One region of the Marinobacter sp. B-12 genome, then DNA from elsewhere that is predicted to be linked to it. Evidence: riboswitches for the same ligand, from Rfam matches in the RefSeq annotation. Region 1 holds a riboswitch; the other holds the start of a gene.
The links. A riboswitch is a leader RNA that binds a small molecule or an ion and turns the genes downstream of it on or off. The one in region 1 is predicted to bind cobalamin.
Positions count from the first base shown of each region.

Region 2: it holds a riboswitch for cobalamin, as region 1 does, so the genes downstream of both, AC13D2_RS19680 (ribonucleoside-diphosphate reductase subunit alpha) here and AC13D2_RS08980 (TonB-dependent receptor plug domain-containing protein) in region 1, are expected to answer to the same signal.

Region 1 is NZ_JBSXOB010000048.1:96,683-107,354, reverse strand. It holds gene AC13D2_RS09000 (ABC transporter ATP-binding protein) at 1-354, opposite strand, end outside; gene AC13D2_RS08995 (FecCD family ABC transporter permease) at 354-1,307, opposite strand; gene AC13D2_RS08990 (cobalamin-binding protein) at 1,341-2,237, opposite strand; gene AC13D2_RS08985 (cobaltochelatase subunit CobN) at 2,231-6,442, opposite strand; gene AC13D2_RS08980 (TonB-dependent receptor plug domain-containing protein) at 6,467-8,278, opposite strand; cobalamin riboswitch at 8,434-8,635, opposite strand; gene cobD (threonine-phosphate decarboxylase CobD) at 8,683-9,702, opposite strand; gene AC13D2_RS08970 (cob(I)yrinic acid a,c-diamide adenosyltransferase) at 9,731-10,288, opposite strand; gene AC13D2_RS08965 (methylmalonyl-CoA mutase family protein) at 10,331-10,672, opposite strand, start outside.
Region 2 is NZ_JBSXOB010000064.1:185,884-196,555, forward strand. It holds gene AC13D2_RS19655 (D-amino acid dehydrogenase) at 1-854, shown strand, start outside; gene AC13D2_RS19660 (AraC family transcriptional regulator) at 878-1,816, shown strand; gene AC13D2_RS19665 (TonB-dependent siderophore receptor) at 1,928-4,030, shown strand; gene nhaB (sodium/proton antiporter NhaB) at 4,285-5,790, shown strand; gene AC13D2_RS19675 (DUF3047 domain-containing protein) at 5,777-6,511, opposite strand; cobalamin riboswitch at 6,637-6,830, shown strand; gene AC13D2_RS19680 (ribonucleoside-diphosphate reductase subunit alpha) at 6,941-9,706, shown strand; gene AC13D2_RS19685 (ribonucleotide-diphosphate reductase subunit beta) at 9,678-10,672, shown strand, end outside.

The DNA.
Region 1 (10,672 bases):
ACGTTCGTCGGCTCCGGACTCCATCTGCCAGGGTGACAACCAGGGGTGGCGCCCAATCAGCGCCGTTTCCAGTACCGTCGCGGGAAAACCATCCTGCCGCTCCTGAAACACAAGACCCAGTTGTTGCGATATTGTCCTGCGCTTCAGGTCTGCCAAAGGATGCTCTCCCAGGCAAACCGATCCGCGACGTGGTGATCGCAACCCCGCCAGTGTGTGCAAGAGCGTCGTCTTGCCGGCACCGTTTGGTCCCAAAACGCCCCAGATCTGACCGGATTCCACGGCAAAGTTCAGCGCCTCCCCATCGCTTCTCCCGGGAATGTCGATGACCAACTGTTCAGCCTGAAGAGGATTCATCAGCGGCTCCGATACAGTAGGTAAAGGAAGGTAGGTACACCCAGCAAGGCGGTGATCACGCCTACCGGTAACTGCTCGGGCGCAATCACCACCCGTGCCATGGTATCCGCCAGCACCAACAGGGTGCCGCCAGCCAGTGCACAGGCAGGGAGGATTAGGCGCTGGTCGTTACCAAGGACCAGCCGCAACATGTGGGGCACCACCAGGCCGACAAAACCAATACTGCCAGCCATGGTGACCGCAGTCGCGGTGAGCAGGCTGGCGAGGATATAGATCGTCCACTCCAGCGGGCGCACCGATACACCGAGAGCCGCCGCCTGCATGGGGCCGCGAGCCAATACGTTGAGACTCCGCCCCAGGGGCACCACCAAAAGGCACACCAGCACCAGGAAAGCCAGTGCAGGCCAGGGCGTTCTTGCGTAGGACACATCGCCCATCAACCAATACAGCATTCCCGGCAAGCGCTGAGCCGGGCTGATGGCCAACATCAGCGTTATCACGGCGCCCCAGCCAGCGGCGACCACCACACCGGTGAGCAACAAACGCGACGGCGTCCAGCTTCCGGTGCCATGGGCCAGGCCGAACACCATCAGTGTGGCCAATAACGCTCCGGCAAAAGCCGATCCGGAAATCATCAAACCGCCCAGGCCCGCCAGCATCGCAAACAAGGCCCCGACGGCCGCACCGCCAGACAACCCCAGAACGTAGGGGTCCGCCAACGGATTGCGTAACAGCACCTGCATCAGAGCCCCGGCCACGGCCAGCAAACCGCCAGTTGCGAAAGCGGACAGTGTCCGTGGCAGCCGCAATTCCAGCACCAGGGTCCGCTGCAGGTTGCTGCCCTCGCCCAAAATGACTGCGCCAATGTCTCCCGGCGCCACGCTGACACTGCCAACACCCACCGACAACATCATGGCGGCCAGGCTGGCAAGAGCCAACAACACAAGCGGCATGGTCAGGGGCCTGCTCAAAGGATCCGCCTCCCACTAACGTTTGGCACGGGCATCATCCAGTTTCTCGCAAAACAGTTGTGAACCTTTCAGAATACGCGGCGTCGGGCGTTGGATCAGCGACGGTGGAACGAAATACAGGTTCTCCTTCGCGGTGGCATCGATACTCGGGAAAGCCTCCCAGCGGGTCAGCCAGTGCCGGTTCTCTTCACCCATGCCACCAGCCAGAATGGCCTCAGGGTTGGCGCCGATAACAGACTCGGCACTGATCCTCGGCACCAGGCGATCAAGATCACCAAACACGTTCACGCCCCCACAAAGCGTTATCACCTTACCAATCAGGTGCTCATCGTTCACGGTCATCAGGGGCTCATCCCACACCTGATAGAACACCGAGACCGGCTCCACATCCTGATATCGCTTTTCCAATGCCGCCATTCCCTTGCGGAAACGATCTGCTTCGGCAAAGCCCTCATCTTCAGTACCCGCCAGAATCGACAGACGCTCGACGGTGCGTGAAACGCCCTCAAAACTTCGGGGCTCAATGGAGAATACCGGCAACCCCAGGTCCTTCAGGGCCGCAATCTGCTCCGGCGGGTTGCCTGTCACCCAACCAATCACCAGATCGGGTTTCAGTGCCATCAGGCGCTCAAGGTCCATGCGAGTATGGCTACCCACAGAGGTAACCTGCTTCGCCTGCTCGGGGTAATCACTGTACGAAACCACCGCAATCACCTGATCACCAGCGCCTGCGGCCCAGACAAGTTCGGTCGCTCCTGGAGACAAGGCCGCGATCCGGCTGGCCGGTTGTTCAAGGCAGACTTCCTGGCCGGTATCGTCGGTTGCACACCGCTCAGTGCCAGCCGCCGCCCACAGTGGCATGGCCACAAGTAGCGACATCAGCGCAACGGTATGCCGGAGCGATTTCAACATGACGCCCTCTGGTTTCCGGAGTTTTGACAATCATCGTTGGCAGCGGGCATCGCGGGGTAATCAGCCGACCCACCTTTTCGCGCGGATTCGAAGGCTTCCCGCTGATTGGGTTCCAACTGGTCCGCGACCCAATCCATCAGGGGATGATCCGGACGGGTGTGGCCACTGCCGGGCAGGCCATGGTCGATGATATTTCCCGCGAAGTCACGTGCCAGGGCCTGGCGGGTGAAGACATCCGCCTCCCAGAATCCCCGTTTCGCGGCCAGGAGCGCAATCGCCTGCATGTGGGTTTTGACATGTACGTTGTGCCCCTCTGCCAGGAAGTCGTCCAGGCCAAGGCCGTGGCGATCCTGAAAGTACACTTCATTGACCTCGTTCCAGACACTGGAACGAAGCACCTGGGGACTTGTGATTTGCCAGCCCCAGAGGTTGTCGAGAAAATCACTGCCCATGGTGCGAGCACCGGCGTAACCGTGCTCCATCAGCGGTGCCAACCATTGTGGGTTCAGGTTACGGGCTCTTAGTTCTACCTGCAGCGCTCGCTGAAGCGAATCCACCCGGGGATTCCGCGGATCTGCGTACTGGAGCACCCGGTTCTGCGGGGGCTCGCCGCGCAAGTGTTCCACAGCGTTGGACAGCCCGCCCTGGAAATCAAAACCGTCATCGTTGTCCAGCAGACCATAGAGGTGGCTGGCCCGCCCGAGGTAGGTATGGTTTACCGTCTGCAATTGGCGGTCAAAAGCGTCGTGAGCCGGTTCACCCTGACTCCCCTTGCCATAGACGTGCCCCATACGCCGGCGATAGGCATCACCCAGTTGTTCCCGGTCCTGCCAGGCGCCCGTCCGGGTGGCAAGCCGGTTAACCCCCGCACCGTATGCGCCCGGAGCCGTACCGAAGACCCGGTAAGCAGCCTTTGCACCCGCATCCCGAGCCGACGCACCTGCGGCCAGCAATACCCGTGTATCAGCGACCCAGTGGGCAGCAACACCGTTGGTGGACAGGGATTCCTCGCCAGGCTTACGCATGTCGACCGGCAGAACCGATAACGCCTGGTCCAGTGCCTCTTCCAGCTCCGGGTACTCAGCTCTGATGGATCCGGCTGCGCCCGCCAAGGCGTAACGCGATGCCATATCCAGCCATTCCAGTTGGCTTTCATAAAGATCCCGGAACAAGCCGGACGTGGTGAAAACGACGTTGCGACGACTGAGCGTATCGGTCCCCGGGCCGGCGGGCAAACGCTCCAAGCCCTTCACGATGCCCCGGCTGTTCCACACCGGGCGCACACCCAACAGCTTCATGCCAAACGCAATCATGACCCCTTCGTCCCGCACCGTATCCGAAGCCCAGAGCACCAATGCATCGCTTTGTTCTGAAGTGCTGTCTTTGGTTGTCCTGGCCTCCTCGACCAGTTCTTCAGCCAGCGACCAGGCCACACGGGTTGGAATCAGATCATCCGACAAGGCGTGAAAATTGCGCCCCGTTGGCAATACCGCCGGCGTTCGCAACGGATCGTTACCCTGCCCCGGAGCAACAAACCGGCCATTCAACGCGTTGAGAAAGCTGGTGCGCTCGGAAGCAGGAGACGCCTCAAGGTCGGTGCGCCACGCTGGTTCGGGCGTGCCCGCCTTACCCACCATGGAGTCAATCATGGTGTCCACCATGTCTGTGCTCCAGTCCCTGCCAAACACGTGCAGCCCCAGGGGCATAAAGTGTTCCTGCATATCAGTGACATAGTGGCCGGCTTCGTGCACCAGCAGGTCGGGTGAGAGTTCATCGAGGGAAACCTCTTCCACCGACAACCCCATCTCGCCGGCGATTTCCTGTTCAAGATCGTCGGAGATATCCAGCACCTGGATTTTCTCCCTCAGCATCTTTAGCGCCCGCTCCCTGGTAGGGCTGTCAGGTTCATTGGCGGACTCCCAGGTTTCCACGAGTTGTCGGAGCTCCAGCAATTCGTCGTAAAGCTCCGTCGCGGCCAGCGGCGGCGTCAAATGACTGATCATTACGCCCAGCGCCCGGCGCTTGGCCTGGATGCCCTCGCCCACACCGTCGACGATATAAGGGTAGATCAATGGCAAGTCGCCCCCCAGCAGATCCGGGTAGTCATCCCCCGTCAAACCAGCGCGGCGGCGTGGCAGGAATTCCCTGGTTGAGTGGCGACCAACGTAAACCAGTGCATCAGCCTGGTAGTGATCCCGTATCCAGTGGTAGAAGCCCACGTATTGATGGGTCGGGGGAAAGGTGGTGTTGGCGTGCAACAATTCTTCGTCCACTTCCCAGCCTCGGGGCGGTTGCGGACCGATATAAATATTACCGAATCGAAGCCCCGGAAAAATCAGCTTGTTATCAACCACCATGGACTGGCCTGGCGCTTCTCCCCACCCCTTTAGTCCGGGAATGCCCGTATCGGCCAAGGCAACCCGGCTGTCATCCAGTTCCGCACTGTGACCACCTTCATCGAGACGCGCTTGCCAGATCGTTTCGTACTCGTCCAGTTGGCTTAGCGCGGCCTTTCGGTTCGGGTGCTGGAGGTGTTCAATCAAATGCCGCAAGTCACGAATACCCCTATTCAACAGGCCGGTCGCCAATTCTTTCTCGCCCAACCCATGTGCCTGCTCCAGTCGCTCGTGCAAATAACCCAGGGGGCCATGGACAATCTCCTGCTGGACAACTTCGGGCAAGGTTTCAAGATACTGACGATAGGTACTGCCCGCCATCGAGGCGACATCACCGGCCATTTCCCTCAGCGCGCGAGGATCATCCGGCAGACTCACGCCTCTTTGCTGGAGCAAGTCTGTCAGGACTTCCGGGCTCTCCGGCAGTGGGCCGGTCTCGTAGCCCTCGGCTTTGAGCCAAGACAGCATTTCATAAAGGGAAGCTGGCACATCGAGATTGTCCGCCCCAATATTCTGCCGGCCCGGTGGGTGGTTGTAGTAGATGATGGCCACGCGCTTGTCGGCGTTGTCCTTGACTTGCAGCGCCTGCCAGCGTTTCAGGCGATCCGCGACGGCGTCCACCCGCCTCGGCACCGGCTGGGTCAGCGTCAGCGCCACACCGGTGTTTTGGTCAATCACTTCCGGCTCCGCGGTAGCCAGCACCATGGGCTGACTGACACCCTGGAGCTCGGGCATCGCCAGTTTGTAGTGAACCTTGTCAGACGGAACACCATCGATCGACAATTGCCACTGATTGGCGGTGCGGGAGGCCAGGCGCAAGCCCTTAATCACCGGCACATTCAGCTGGACCAGCGCCTCCGTGACCTGGCGCCGACCTTCACCGCCGCCGATAATAAAGTCCTGCAAACTGACAATACTGGACAGGGTCGCCGGGCCTACGGTCTCATGCAGGGCACGAACAGCCTCCAGGCTGGCACCGCCCCATCGGGACAGGACCGCAAAGCATTGCATCCCTCTGGATTCCAGGGCTGCACAGGTTGCGTCCAGCAGTGCCCCATCGCCGGGGCGATCACCACTGTCCAGGTCCAGAAGCGCGACCACAGGGCCGGATTGCAGGTTAAGGTTCGCCGCGTTATCCGTGGCTTCACCATTACGGTAATAGCGGATCAGCGCCCGGGGCGGCAGATCCGGCACGTCAAACGCCTCGCCCGCCTGAACAAGCAACCAACGCAATAAGGCATCCAGGTGTTGCGGGGTACGTCCCTGGTAAAGGGCCCGGCCTTCAAGCCAGGGTTCCTGTTCGGGGAAACGTGCCATACGCTCTGCCAGATGGGCTTTCAAGTCTGTGCCCGGGTCCGGCGCTTTCATCAGGTTGTTCAGAGTGGTGGCATCCAGCCCCTCCAGGGGCTTGCGCCCCTGGAACCGCGACAACACGCTCAGCGCCCTGTCGCCATTCACCCCCAGAACCGGAAACTCGCGAACGGCGGCCTGCTCGCCCACAGCACGCTCAATCCGGCCCACCTGCTCTCCGAAAACCGCCGCCATCAATAAGGCATCGGCCTGGCTCACCAGATCGTCGAGAGCGCTGTTGTCCAGGTTTGCCAATTGCTCCGGTGTCCGCAGAACAATGCGGTGATCTGGCTGGGCCGCCAGAAAGCGTTCCGCACCAGCAGCCATCTCTGCAGCGGAACGCTCAGACACTACCCCAAATACCGTGGCCCCGGACACTGGTTGGGACAGCATCAACAGAAGCCCGGAAAGGCAGCCGAACAACGGGCGGCACAGAGACCGATACAGGCGCTCAATCATGTCCCTACCTTTCACCATGGCTGATCATAGGTCGTAGCGAATCGTCAACATTGCGGTGCGGCCAGCGGCTATGTATGCACGTCCGTCGAAGCGCTGCGCCGTGGAGTATTCTCTATCCAGCACATTGTCGACTGTCAGGTTCGTGGTCCAGTGCCTGTCAATTTCCCACTTAGCCCGCAGGTCCCAAGTGACAAAGCCCGCGATGCGCTCTTCATTATCGGCGTCGTCGTAGCGATACCCCTGGCCTTTCACAGTGGTCCCCAGCGACACACGGCCGAAGTCCCGATCCAGATCCACCCGGAACTGTTTTGCGCTACGGCGACGAATTCGATTGTCGGTTTCACGGTTGCGAGGGTCGGTGACCGAGGCAGCTGCCTGAACCGTCCACTCCTCCAATTCCAGACCAGCACTCAGCTCTATCCCCCGAATACGTGCTTCGTTTACGTTGAACGGTGCAAACCGTCCGTCCTTGAAGGTAAATACAATCAGATCATCAGCGTCGGTCTGATAAATCGCGGCATCCCAGAACCAACGTGTGTAGTTCCCTCCAATACCGAACTCGACGCTACCGGCGGTTTCCGGTTGCAGATCCGCATTACCAAAATTGGGGAAGTAGAGGTCATTGAAGGTGGGCGCCCGGAAAGACGTACTGTAACTGACCCGAGCCCGATGATTCCGGTCCAGATCAACCCCCATGGCAACGGCGCCGGTTTCTTCACGTCCGAAAGCTTCGTTGTCGTCCGCCCGCAAGCTCAGTTGAAAGTCGGTCGGTCCGAAATTCAACAGAGCCTGACCGAAAACGGCGGCATTGGTGCGGCTGGATTCGTCATATTCGGTGGTACTGTCAACTTCATCTACCAGCAGTTCGCCACCAACGATGTATTCGTGACGCCCAATACTGATCTGATTCTCCCAGCGCGCGCTGCGAGTTTTAGTATCGAAGGTGCTGTTGCCGAAGGTATCGCGGTTGTCGGATTCGTCGAGGGATTCCGCCAGCAGGATGCGGCTGCGCCAATAGTCGCTGATGGGTGTGTCCAGGCGGAAACCGAGGGTCTGGATGGTAAAATCGGTGTCACCCCCCTCAAATTCAGTGTTGCCCTGGGCACGCATGAGGACAACGCCGGCTTCCCCACCGGAGTCGAACTGGTGAGCAACGGACGCAAGCGCAGACGTGTTTCTATAGCCTTTGTCTTCACCCCCTTCCACGACGGCCGTACCGTCGGTTTCCAGATGGCTCGCGCTCAGGCTGTATTTCATCCGGCCTTCCGTACCGGCCGCACCGGCCACATACTCCTGGGTGTTAAAGTTGCCACCGCCAGCCTGAACCCAGCCTTCATTCCCCGTTTCTGCACTATGAGTGAAGGCCTGGATAACACCGCCTACGGCATCGGCCCCGTAGAGATTACTGCGGGAGCCACGAACAATTTCTACCCGCTCCACCATCTGTGGTGGAAAATATTGCCAGGCGGTACTGCCGGTAGTGGCGGAGCGAAGGCGCACACCATCCACCAGGAATACAGTGGATTCACTGCCGGTACCCCGGGTGAAAACGCTGATGTTCTTACCAAAAGAACCATTGCTGGTAATGTCCAGACCAGGCTGGCCCACCAGCAGCTCCTCAAATGTCTGGGGCTGCAGGCGCTGGATATCTTCGTCATCAATTACAGTGACAGAGGAGTCACTCTCGCCCCGGGTCTTCGGGCCGAGCGTAGCCGTTACAACAATGGGATCAAGGGCAGCAACGGTATACTCCTCATCGGCCAGTGCGTCGGAAACTGGCAGGAAAACGAAGGGTAGGCCGAACAACAGAACCGGCACGGATTTCAGATCACTCATAATCAACACTCGCTGGCAAACCACGCGCACCCGCGTGATGGTTATTGTGTTGCGGAGTTTGAGTATGAGATTGGGGAGGCAGGATACGAGTCAGGGTACGGGTGTGAGACCGACGCAACTCTCCCACCGCCGTCGCCCTCCGCAACTTCCGGTGTGTATTCAGGCCGGTCTCCGGGCTTGCGAGTGGATCAGCCGATGGGCCGGTCCGGGGCAATCACCTTCCCATGCATGACGCACAGTGGCTTTTTTCGATTGCCTTTAGCTCGCTTACCGTTGCGGGGGCAGCGTCGGACTTTAACCGACTTCCCGTTTTACGCTTTCCGGCGGGGATACCGCAAAAAAGCGTTACCTGAACACGGTGTTCATCGAATCGGGCGCCAAACTAGCAGCCCTTATGTGCTAAATCAATACAGATGGCTTAAATACAGCGCCTGGTCTAACCGGGTCCATTCCGGTTCCGAACCGGGCAATCCAAAACGCAGCGCTGCAGGATTCTCAAACTCCCGAACGAGGATTCCCCGCCGTGCGAGCTCGTCTGCAATGTCCGCCGCCCGGTCATGCCGAACGTACCTAAAAAGCGCCGTTCCAGAAGCTCCTTCAAAGCCATGCTTCGACAGGCAGTCCGCCAACCGCTGGCTTTCACTGTGCAGTCGCTCTATCGTCGCAGCTTGCCATTGGGTGTCCGCCAGCGCCTGGCCCATGACTGATCGCGCGGGGCCGCTGATTGACCAGGGCCCGATCATTGCGCGCAATCGGCGAATAATATCCGGGTCTCCCACCGCAGCTCCGGCCCGCAAGCCCGCCAGGCCGAAAAACTTCCCCAGGGATCTCAGGACGACAAGACCGGGTAAGTCGGTCGCATTCCCCACACTGAGCTCCGGGGTGGCATCGACGAACGCTTCGTCCACAATCAGCCACCCGCCACGACGCTGAAGCCGCTGATGCCAGCCCAGCAATCGGCCCGGCTCAACAGCCTGGCCAGTGGGATTGTTTGGATTGATCCACACCAGCACGTCCAGTTCATCCAGCCAGCTTTCGTCATCGTCCTCTCGCAGATCGTTGCCAATCTCGATCACGCGATGGCCGGCAACGGCCCAGTTGTGACCATGCTCCTGATAACCTGGCGACGGCACACCAACCCGGCAAGGCTGTCGTAGACGGGGCAAATGCATAATTGCCGCCTGGCTGCCGGCCAGGGCCATACATGCGGCAAGCTTCGGCGCACCCACCCACTGCCTGACAAGGTGCTCCAGGCCATCATCAGGCTCCGGCAGGCGACGCCAGACCTCGTCCGGGATCGCCGGAACAGGCCACCCATGCGGATTGATACCGGTGGACAGGTCCAGCCATTGACCCAACGGGATTCCCCGCGTCTTCGCAGCGGCGCGTAGTCGGCCACCATGCTCAGGCGTCGACAAACTCACGCTTCAGTGCCCTGCTCGTGGGCTAGCATTATTTACCCGGCACCCAAAGCACATCGTCCTTACCCTGGTTATTCGCGTGCCTGGCAAGGACGAAGAGTAAATCGGACAGCCGGTTCATGTATTCCAGAACCAACCGGCTGATGTTCTGCTCCTCCTGCAGGTGCGCAATGATTCGCTCAGCCCGCCGCGTCACGGTACGCGCATGGTGTAGGTGCGTTGCGGCTGCATTGCCCGCGGGCAGGATAAAGGAGCGAAGCGACGGAATATCCGCATTGAACCGGTCGATCTCCTGCTCAAGCTCAACGGTCTTGCCCTCGGCAAGCCTCAGTGGCGGGTATTTCGGGTTTTCGACGATCGGGGTGCACAGATCCGCCCCGACATCGAACAGATCGTTCTGGATGCGTGCCAGTATAACGTCCAGTTCGCCGTCCACATGCAGCCGCGCGAGACCAATCACTGCGTTGGCCTCATCCACTGTGCCGTAGGCCTCCACACGCAGGTCATGCTTGGCGACGCGACTACCGTCGCCAAGACCGGTATCGCCCTTGTCTCCGGTTTTCGTATAGATCTTGGTGAGCCTGACCATTCATCTCTCCCGTGAACCGGTTCTGTCAGTATCCGAAGCCGGTCAGATTACAGGTTTTTCGCGATAGGTTCCCCATATCCCTTTCAGGGTTTCAACAATATCGCCCATCGAGGCGCCCTCTTTCACCAACTCAATGGTGATGGGCATGAGATTGGCCGACTCATCCTCGGCCTGCTCTTTCAGTTGCCTGAGCATACTCTGGACTTTTTCCTCGTCGCGATTGTCCTTGACCCGGTTCACGCGTTCAATCTGCCGGCGTTCTGTTTCCGGATCGTGGGGATGGGTTTCGATCTCGACATCCTCTTCGTCCTGCACGAACATGTTGACACCGATAACCGGCCGCTCACCACTGGCCTTACGCAAGGCAAAATCGTAGGCGGAATC
Region 2 (10,672 bases), on a different contig from region 1:
TGAAGAAGCAGGGCATCCTCCATATCTACCGTGACAAGGCCGGGTTCGACCATGCGGCGAATGTTTCCAGGTTGCTGGCCGCCGGCGGCCTGGAGCGTCGGGCAGTCACACCCGAGGAAATGCGCACTATTGAGCCCACGCTGGCAGGGACCTATTACGGCGGTTTCTACACCGAAAGCGATTCAACCGGTGATATCCATAAGTTCACCAATGGCTTGGCGGAGGCCATTCTTCGCCTCGGCGTCAAAACCTGCTATGGACACTCGGTGACCGAGCTTAGTGCGGACGGGTCCCATGCCTGGGTAACCTCCCATGACGGCGAGGAGCAGACCCGCGACACTTTTGATGGTGTGGTGATCTGTGCGGGTGTGGGTAGCCGGGAACTGGCCGCCAAGCTGGGGGACCGAGTCAACATATACCCGGTGAAGGGATATTCCATCACCGTTGAGCTGGACGACCAAGCCTCCCAGGAAGCGGCACCGACCGTCAGTTTGCTGGACGACGCCACCAAGATTGTCACCAGCCGGCTGGGAGATGATCGTTTCCGCGTTGCGGGTACGGCAGAATTCAGCGGTTATAACCGTGATATCCGGGATGATCGTATCCGGCCGCTCACCCGATGGGTCGAGCAGTGTTTCCCGGGGGTTTGTACCCGCCGCGTCGTACCCTGGGCGGGACTGCGCCCCATGTTGCCCAATATGATGCCGCGAGTCGGTCCGGGTCGGTTACCCACCGTGTTCTATAACACGGGGCATGGTCATCTGGGCTGGACCCTGTCTGCGATCACTGCTGAGTTGCTGGCAGATGCCGTTGTGCCCGCGTCGTCAGGCACGACAGCGAGTTCCGCTGGCTAGTGTTGGGCGATCGTGCCGAATCAATGTCGTTCGGCAGGCAGGATTTCCTGGCTTTTGGCCGCGACTATGGGATTAGCTACCGCTTTCCCGGTGTCGATGGTCACGATGCCCCCGATGACGATTCAACCATCGCCCGGGGGCGGATTGATGAAACCTCGCTACCTTCGGGGTTTCGTTTTACCCATTCCAACCTGACAATTTCCCACAGCTACGAATCGGTGTCGCTGGGTCATGCGCCGCTGTTGATGGTGATCGTGCTCGAAGGACGCATTCGCCTGTCGATCGGTGCGGTCCAGCGGGAGCTTGGGTGTGGCATGGCCGCCAGCCTGCAATTACGACCGGAATATGCGCTGGAAGCCTATCAGCCTGCCGGACAACGTCTGGAAACCATCGTGCTGGCCTTTGATCCCGACGGCCCATTGCCGGCGCAGACCGAACAGGGTTCTCTGCGAGCCCTGCTCAGGGGGGTGCAGGATCCGGTGGTGCTGTGGAACGTTCCACCGGTTCTCATGACGGCCCTTGAGCAAGCCCTTGGCGCCAGGCTGCCCGAGCTTCAGAAAACGCTGGTGCTGGAAGGCCTGGCGCTGCAGTTGGTGGGTTATGGTCTCCCGGAGAAGGTGCCAGCGATTGAGCGGAAAAGTCGCGCGTCCACCCAGGAGCACCAGCGCCTGGAGGCCATTCGTCAGCTGCTGGAATTCGCCCCGACGGACGATTACGCCCTGACAGAGCTCGCCCGCCGTGCCGCAATGAGTCCCAGCAGTTTGCGTAGTAAATTCCGTGCGACCTACGGATTGTCGGTGTTCGGGTATCTGCGTAAATGCCGGCTGAACCTGGCCTGGCATTACCTGGAGCAGGGCTACTCCGTGCAGCAGGCGGCGCACCGGTCGGGTTATCGTCACGCCACCAATTTCGCCACTGCCTTTCGACGCCACTTCGGTGTTTCCCCCAAAAATGTCATCTGAGTAGCCGGATTTGGCACCTCTCATACACAATCTGTCATATTGAATATCTAATCCTGGATCTAAAAGATAATAATTCTCATTACATAATTTTTAGGTCCAAGTGAGGTTTTCATGTTCCGACATTCCCGTTTGTCATTTGCGGTTGCCGTGACCCTTATCGGTGTCACCGGCGCACCAGTGACCGTTGCCCAGGGACAGGGCGAGCCGACAATGCTGGATGCGTTAAACGTGACAGCGACCCGCAGCGCCACGAAAACCGATACCCCGGTGATTGAAACCCCGCAATCAGTATCCGTTGTCAGCCGTGAAGACTGGGAAGAAAAAGGCGCCCGCACGGTTCAGCGCGCCGCCAGCTATACCCCGGGTGTGGGTACGAACCAGGTGGGCTCTTCCAACCGTTACGATTACCTGATTCTCCGCGGTTTTTCCGATGGCAGTATCAACAACACCTATCTGGATGGCCTGCGGGTGATGAACGACGGTGGCTCCTACAGCTCCTTTGCCATTGATCCCTGGTTCCTTGAGCGCATCGAGATTGTCAAAGGCCCGACCTCCGTTCTTTACGGCCAGGGCTCCCCCGGAGGGATTGTTGCCCTGACCAGCAAGCGTCCGGAGTTCCGGGACGGGGGAGAAATCCGTGTCTCGCTCGGCAACAACGCCCAGCGTAGCTTTGCCTTTGACGTCACCGGCCCGGTGGATGATGAGCAACGGGTGGCCTACCGTGTGACCGGCATTGTCTCCGCTGCCGATGCGCAACAGGACCACGTGGAACTGGATCGTCGTGCCATTGCCCCGTCGCTGACCTGGGACATGACCGACGATACCAGCGTGACGCTGCTGGCCTACCTTCAACGTGATCCGGAAGGTGGTTACCACAGCGGTTTGCCGTACGAGGGCACGGTGGAGTCCCGCAACGGACAGAAAATCGACAACACCTTTTTTGAGGGCGAGCCGGACTACGACCTGTTCCGGCGCGATATGACCATGGTGGGGTACGATCTGGAGCATCGAATCAACCGTAACTGGTCCGCCTTGCAGAAAGCCCGCTATCTGGATTCGGACGTTGAGTTGAAGCAGGTCTATGCCTATGGCTGGGCCTCGGCCACCGAGCTAAACCGCTACTACTCCGGTGGCGAGGAGGATCTGCAGGCACTTACCGTCGATAACCAGATCCAGGGGGAAGTGACGACCGGCGCGGTGGATCACACCGTGTTGGTGGGGGTGGACTATCAACAGCGTGAAAACGACGTGGTCTGGCCTTCGGGCGCCTTTCCGGCCATCGATGCCTTCAATCCTGAGTACGGGGCTGAACCCACCGCCCTGTATCCTCCGCAGCGCAATCTCCGCAAGCAGAAACAAACCGGGGTCTATCTGCAGGACCAACTGGCTACCGGCGGCTGGCGGCTGACGTTGGGTGGCCGTCACGACTGGGTGGAGATCGAGAACACCAATCGTGACAGCGGTGTCGTGGCAGAGCTGGACGAAACCCAGTTCAGTGGCCGCGCCGGGCTGCTCTACCTGTTCGACAACGGCATCGCCCCCTACGTCTCCTACTCCACGTCGTTTTCGCCCAGTGCCTATACCGACGAGAACGGCGACCTGCTGGCCCCCAGCGAAGGCAAGCAGATTGAAACCGGGCTGAGATACCAGCCAGTGGGAACCACGGATTTGTACACGCTCTCGTTGTTCCGCATCCACCAGGAAAACCTGGCCACCAAGCTGCCGCAGGAGTCCTTCTACCGCAGCATCGGCGAGATTGAGTCGCAGGGTGTGGAGTTGGAGGCCAAAGCACAGCTGACGGAGAACCTGAATGTCCAGGCTGGATATGCGTTCACGGACGTCACCTTTGAGAAGTCCGAAGCCTATCGCGAGGGCAATACCGCCAGCCAGGTGCCGGAACACCAATTGACCCTGTGGGCAGGCTACCGGTTCTCGCAGGGAGTACTCAACGGTGCCAACGCCGGACTGGGTGTCCGTCACATCGCGGACATCTACGCCGATGACGCCAACACCAAAAAAGTGCCGGACTACACCCTGGTGGATCTGGCCCTGGGCTACGATTTCAGCAAGCTTGGCCTGGAAGGCGTTTCTACCCAGCTGAACGTGAACAACCTGCTGGACAAGGAATACGTGGCGTCCTGCTATAACAGTCTGGAGTTCTGTTACTTCGGGGCAGAACGTAACGTTACGGCGTCGGTTTCCTACCGTTTCTGACCCGTAAGCGGAAAGTGATAATGGGCATCATAAACCCTGAGTGCTGAAAATAGAGTCGATTCCGGCCCTGTTTTTAAGTAATATTACGAAACTCTTTTGAGTGGTCGTCCGGCCACTCTTCCTTGTTTCATGTTAAGACCAAATAGGCACTCACCCTGTACCTTTGGGGGATTACCGGTTACACAAATATCAAGGAAGATGCGGGCCTTCTGCCACACAATTCCAACAAACCGTTTACTCAGAAGATTCCCGCAATGCCCACAACCGTTCTCTCCGGCTTTACCCACAACTTCCTGGGTAACGCACCCGCCTGGTACAAACAGGTCATCCTGCTTTTCTTGATCGCCAACCCCCTGATTGTCTGGACCCTTGGCCCGGCGGTTGCCGGTTGGGTGTTGGTGGGAGAGTTTATTTTTACCCTGGCCATGGCGCTGAAGTGTTATCCACTGTTGCCCGGTGGGTTGCTGGCGATTGAAGCCCTGTTAGTGGGGATGACGTCAGCGGACGCGGTGTACCACGAGGTGTTGGTGAACTTCCCGGTCATCCTGCTGCTGATGTTCATGGTGGCTGGCATCTATTTCATGAAAGAGCTGCTGCTGGTGACGTTTACCCAGATCCTGGTGGGTGTGCGCTCAAAATCTGCGTTGTCTCTGCTGTTCTGTGTTGCCGCGGCCGTTCTATCCGCATTCCTGGACGCGCTTACGGTCACCGCCGTCATCATCAGTGTCGCTGTCGGTTTTTACTCGGTGTACCACAAGGTGGCCTCCGGCAAGGGCTATCACCACGCTGATCACAACGCCAACAGCGATGAACACGTGATCGAGCTACACCGGGAAGACCTGGATAAGTTCCGGGCCTTTCTGCGTAGCCTGCTGATGCACGGCGCCATTGGTACGGCACTGGGGGGAGTGGCTACCATGGTGGGCGAGCCCCAGAACCTGTTGATTGCCAAGGTCGTTGGGTGGGACTTTGTCAGTTTCTTCCTGCATATGGCGCCGGTGAGCCTGCCGGTGCTGGTGGCTGGCCTGACTACGTGCTGGCTATTGGAAAAGCTGCGCTGGTTCGGGTATGGCGCCCGCCTGCCGAAGCCCGTTCGCCAGGTACTGGAAGAGTTTGCTGACAACGAGCGCACCAAGCGCACAAAGGCCGACCAGGCTGCCCTGTGGGTGCAGGCGATGGCGGCCCTGGTGCTGGTTGTCGGGCTTGCGTTTCACCTGGCAGAGGTGGGATTGATCGGCCTTCTGGTGATTATCCTGATCACCTCGTTCACCGGTGTTACCGATGAGCACCAGATCGGCAAGGCCTTTCAGGAGTCGCTGCCGTTTACCTCGCTGTTGGTGGTGTTTTTCGCCATTGTCGCGGTGATTCACGAGCAACACCTGTTCAAGCCGATCATCGATTTTGTGCTCAGCCTGCCGCAGGACCAGCAGCCGGGCATGTTCTTTATTGCCAACGGGCTGTTGTCGATGATCAGCGACAATGTGTTCGTAGCCACCGTCTATATCAGTGAAATCAAACAGGCGCTGGATGCTGGCAGTATCGACTACGAGCATTTCCAGGAGCTGGCCATTGCCATCAACACCGGCACCAACCTGCCCAGCGTGGCGACCCCCAACGGCCAGGCGGCGTTTCTGTTCCTGCTGACGTCTGCAATCGCCCCGCTGGTGCGATTGTCCTACGGGCGGATGGTTGTGATGGCGTTTCCCTATACCATCGTTATGGGTACGGTGGGTCTGTTTTGCGTCGTCAATCTGGTTTGACCAGGCTGACATCGCCATACCACGCGGTGGCAGAGGCTCCGGTATTGTCGGAATCCGACATAATGGCCACACCAACGAGTTTCGGTGGCTTGCGGCCAAAGGCCTTGCGGTAGTCCGCGACGATGTCCCGCTCCACCGTGACCCATTCGCCCGTGTTGGTGGCACCGGAGTTCACCGCCACCATCATCGTGGTATCGGTGAAGGGATTGGCAACGATCTCGCCAACCGGCAGCCGGTTGGCCCAGATGTAGTTCAGCGCATTGCCCGGCAGTTCCTCCCCGAACACCACTTCCACGGTCTTGCGTTTGGCGCGCTCGAAAAAGCCGGCTTCGTCCGGCTCGAACTCGAAGGCCACGTAGATTCGTGCAGGGTAGTCATCACCCTGCTTTGTGCGGGCATTTCCCTGCTCATAGACGTTCGACACTTTCCACCGCCAACGCAGGATCAGCGAATCCCCGGGTTCGACGGATACCCTCGCAATCAGCCCGGAGGCGCTGTTCTCCGTGGTGGCCTTGACCACCTGTTCACCGTTGTCGTCCGTCAACAGATAGCGGCTGTGGCGGTCTATATTCGGAAACTTGAGTGGCTCCCAACCTTCGTCCAGCGAGGTCATGGTCGAGAACGCATTAACCAGCGAGGTTTTTCCGGTATCTGCCTGAACCGTGGTTGCCAGAAACATCAGGGCAATAGTGGCAACCAGGTTTTGTCGGGTGTTGTTCATGGATGTCTCCTATGGGTTCTGCTACTGACCGGACACCGTCGAAAAAGTGCCTTGTTGTGATTTATCTTAGCCTATATAGTGTTTATATCCTTGGCTTAGTACCAGATATAGTGAACAAAGGTTGATCAATCTGAGATCGCCCTCGTCATGATGATCGTGGTACCGGGAATCCGGTGAGACTCCGGAACTGACGCGCAGCGGTATTGGGGAACGAGCGTGGCATAAAGACACTGGCGAATGCCGGGAAGTCGCCACGCAAGGCCGAGCCAACAGGTTCACGCCCCTGAGTCCGAAGACCTGCCAGGGAATACAACTGCACCTTCGCGTATCAAGGTGAGCAGATCGGTTTTGCGTTGTCTCTGTTCAGAGCAATGCTCGCCCCTGCGTACGCGAAGGTCTTGGCATAAACGCGTACTCAGGAGCACCGACATGTCCACTGCCACCCTGGCCGAGCCCGGCCAATCTGCCTCAACCAACACTGCCTCCCTACAGGTTATTAAACGTAATGGCGCCCTGGTTGGATTCGACGCCAGCAAAATCAGTGTTGCCGTGACCAAAGCGTTTCTTGCCGTCGAAGGCGATGATGCGGCAGGCTCGGCCCGTATCCACGATTCCGTGGAACAGGTTACCCATCAGGTCATGCAGGCCATCAGCCGACGCTTGAAAGCCGGCGGCAAGGTGCACATTGAAGATATCCAGGACCAGGTGGAGCTGGCGCTGATGCGGGCGGAGGAGCAGAAAGTGGCTCGCGCCTACGTGCTCTACCGGGAAGCCCATGCCCAGGAGCGGGCCAGCCTGGCGCCGGTGGAGGCCCATCCCACGTTAACGGTGAAAAAAACCAACGGTGAGGCCGCGCCGCTGGATCTGGGACTGATGAAGGTCCAGGTGGAGCGTGCCAGTCAGGGATTGGAGGGCATCAATGGCGAATCCCTGGTGGAAGGGGCGCTGCGGAACCTGTACGACGGTATTGCCGAGGAAGAGGTGTTGTCCGCCCTGATCATGACCGCCCGTGGCCGCATCGAACAGGAACCGGACTACAGTGCCGTGACCGCTCGTCTGCTGCTGGAACAACTGCGGCTGGAAACCGCGACCGCCCTCAAGCTGCCCCTCAGCCTGCCGTTGGCGGAAATATACCCGCAGGCCCTGAGCAGCTTCATTGAGCAGGGTATCCACTACGAACTGCTGGATGACGCCATGGCGGCGTTCGACCTGGAACGCCTGGGTGCTGCCCTCAAGCCGGAGCGGGACGATCAGTTTGGCTTCCTGGGCCTGCAGACCCTCTACGACCGTTATTTCCTCAACTGGAAAGGTGACCGGCTGGAATTGCCCCAAGTTTTCTTCATGCGCGTGTCCATGGGTCTGGCATTGCAGGAAGATGACCCTAATACACGGGCCATAGAGTTCTATGATCTGTTGTCGTCCTTCGACTACATGGCCTCCACGCCGACCCTGTTCAACAGTGGTACCCGCCATTCCCAGCTTTCATCCTGCTACCTCACCACCGTTCAGGATGACCTGGAGGGCATCTACGGCGCCATCCGCGACAACGCCATGCTGTCCAAATGGGCCGGCGGTCTGGGTAACGACTGGACGCCAGTCAGGGCTTTGGGCTCCCACATCAAGGGGACCAACGGCAGCAGCCAGGGCGTGGTGCCATTCCTGAAAGTGGTGAACGACACGGCGGTGGCGGTGAATCAGGGTGGCAAGCGCAAGGGTGCCGTGTGTGCTTATCTGGAAAGCTGGCACCTGGATATCGAGGAGTTCCTGGAGCTGCGCAAGAACACCGGCGATGAACGTCGTCGTACTCACGACATGAACACCGCTAACTGGGTACCGGACCTGCTGATCGAACGCATGCGCAGTGATCAGGACTGGACCCTGTTCTCGCCAAACGACACTCCGGACCTGCATGACCTGTACGGCAACGCCTTCAGGGAGCGGTACCAGGAATACGAAGCGATGGCGGCCAGGGGCGAGATTACTCTGTTCAAGACGGTGTCCGCCAAACAGCTCTGGCGCAAGATGCTGACCGTGCTGTTCGAGACCGGTCATCCGTGGATTACCTTCAAGGACCCGTGCAACCTGCGTTCGCCTCAGCAGCATTGGGGCGTGGTGCACAGCTCCAATCTATGCACCGAAATCACCCTGAACACCAGTGCGGATGAAATCGCGGTCTGCAACCTGGGCTCGATCAATCTGGCGGCTCATGTCCACAACGGTGGGCTCGACGTCCAGCGCCTCGAACGCACGGTCAATACCGCAGTCCGAATGCTTGATAACGTGGTCGACATCAATTACTACGCGGTCCCACAGGCCAGGAACTCGAATTTCAAGCATCGGCCTGTTGGTCTCGGCCTGATGGGCTTCCAGGATGCGTTGTATCGACTCAATCTGCCCTATACCGGCGCGGAAGCGGTGGAGTTTGCCGATGTGGCGATGGAGCAGATCAGTTATTTCGCGATCCGGGCCTCGGCGGTGTTGGCCGGCGAACGCGGTGCCTATGAGACCTATGAGGGCTCACTGTGGCACGAGGGGATCTTACCCATTGATTCCATCAACCTGCTAAAGGCGAACCGTCGTGAGGGCGATTTGAGCCTTAACACCGACACGCGCCTCGACTGGACTCCCGTGCGGGAGCTCATCGCCCGCAATGGCATGCGTAACAGCAATGTGATGGCCATTGCGCCAACGGCGACCATTTCCAACATCGTCGGTGTCTCCCAGTCCATCGAACCGGCGTACCAGAACCTGTTCGTGAAATCGAACCTCTCCGGCGAGTTCACGGTGGTTAATCCATCGCTGGTTCGTGATCTGAAAGCAGAGGGTTTGTGGGACAACGTGATGGTCAACGATCTCAAGTACTTCGATGGCAGTGTGCAGCAGATTGACCGGATTCCGGCAGCACTGAAGGCCCGCTACGCCACCGCCTTTGAGATCGATGCCCGCTGGCTGGTGGAGGCGGCGGCGAGGCGTCAGAAATGGCTGGATCAGGCCCAGAGCCTGAACCTCTACATGGCGGAGCCCAGCGGCAAGAAGCTGGACGAGTTGTACCAGCTGGCCTGGGAACGGGGGCTGAAAACCACCTATTACCTGCGCTCTCTGGGGGCCACAGGTGCCGAAAAAACCGCGCCGGTAGCAGCACCGCAACCACAGGTATGCAGCATTGATGAGCCGGACTGCGAAGCCTGCCAGTAAATCCGACCGCCACCAAGATTCTAGAGGTAGACAGATGCTTAACTGGGACGACGAACCAAACACCCAAACCCGCCCGGGCGCCCAGGAGGGTCCGGCCCCGGTCAATGTCGATGACAAACGCGTTATCAACGGCGAAACCGACATCAATCAGCTGGCACCCTTCAAGTATCCCTGGGCCTGGGAATACTTCATGAATGCCAACAAGAACCACTGGACACCGTTGGATGTGAACATGGCGCAGGACGTTCACGACTACCACCACCGCCTGTCCGCCCCGGAAAAGCACGTGTATGAGAACGTGCTGGCGTACCTCACCACCTCCGACATCCTGGCGATGCGTAACATCGGCCTGGCGGTGATGGAGAAAATGAGTGCTCCGGAATTGCAGATTTACCAGGCGCGGCAGGTGTACGAGGAAGCCATGCACACCTGGGCCTACCAGCACTGCATTGAAACCCTCAACCTGGACCAGAGCGAGATCTACAACCGCTATCGGGTGGTTCCAGCCATCAACGGCAAGATCCAGATGGCCAACCGGCGGCTGGATGCCGCCATGCGCTCTGACATGAACCTGCGTAACAAGGACGACCTGCAGGAATTCATCATGTCATACCTGTTCTTCGCAGCGGTATTTGAGGGTGCCTGGTTCTACAACGGCTTCAGCCCGATCTTCGCACTGCAGCGCCGGGGCCTGATGCGGGGCACCGGTGAGCAACTGCAGTACATCCTGAGGGACGAAGCCATGCACTTCTCGTTCGGGCTGAAAGTGGTGAATCAGATCCTGGAAGAGGAAAACATCACCCTGGACCCCAAAGCCGTGCGTGATATGTGGGACGAGTCCGAAGCCGCTGAAACCGCATACGCCAACTACATCCTGCGGGATCCGATTCTGGGCTATTCCGCGGAGTACCACAGCGAGCAGTTTCGTTTTGTGGCCAATCGCCGGGCCAGAACCGTGGGCCTGGA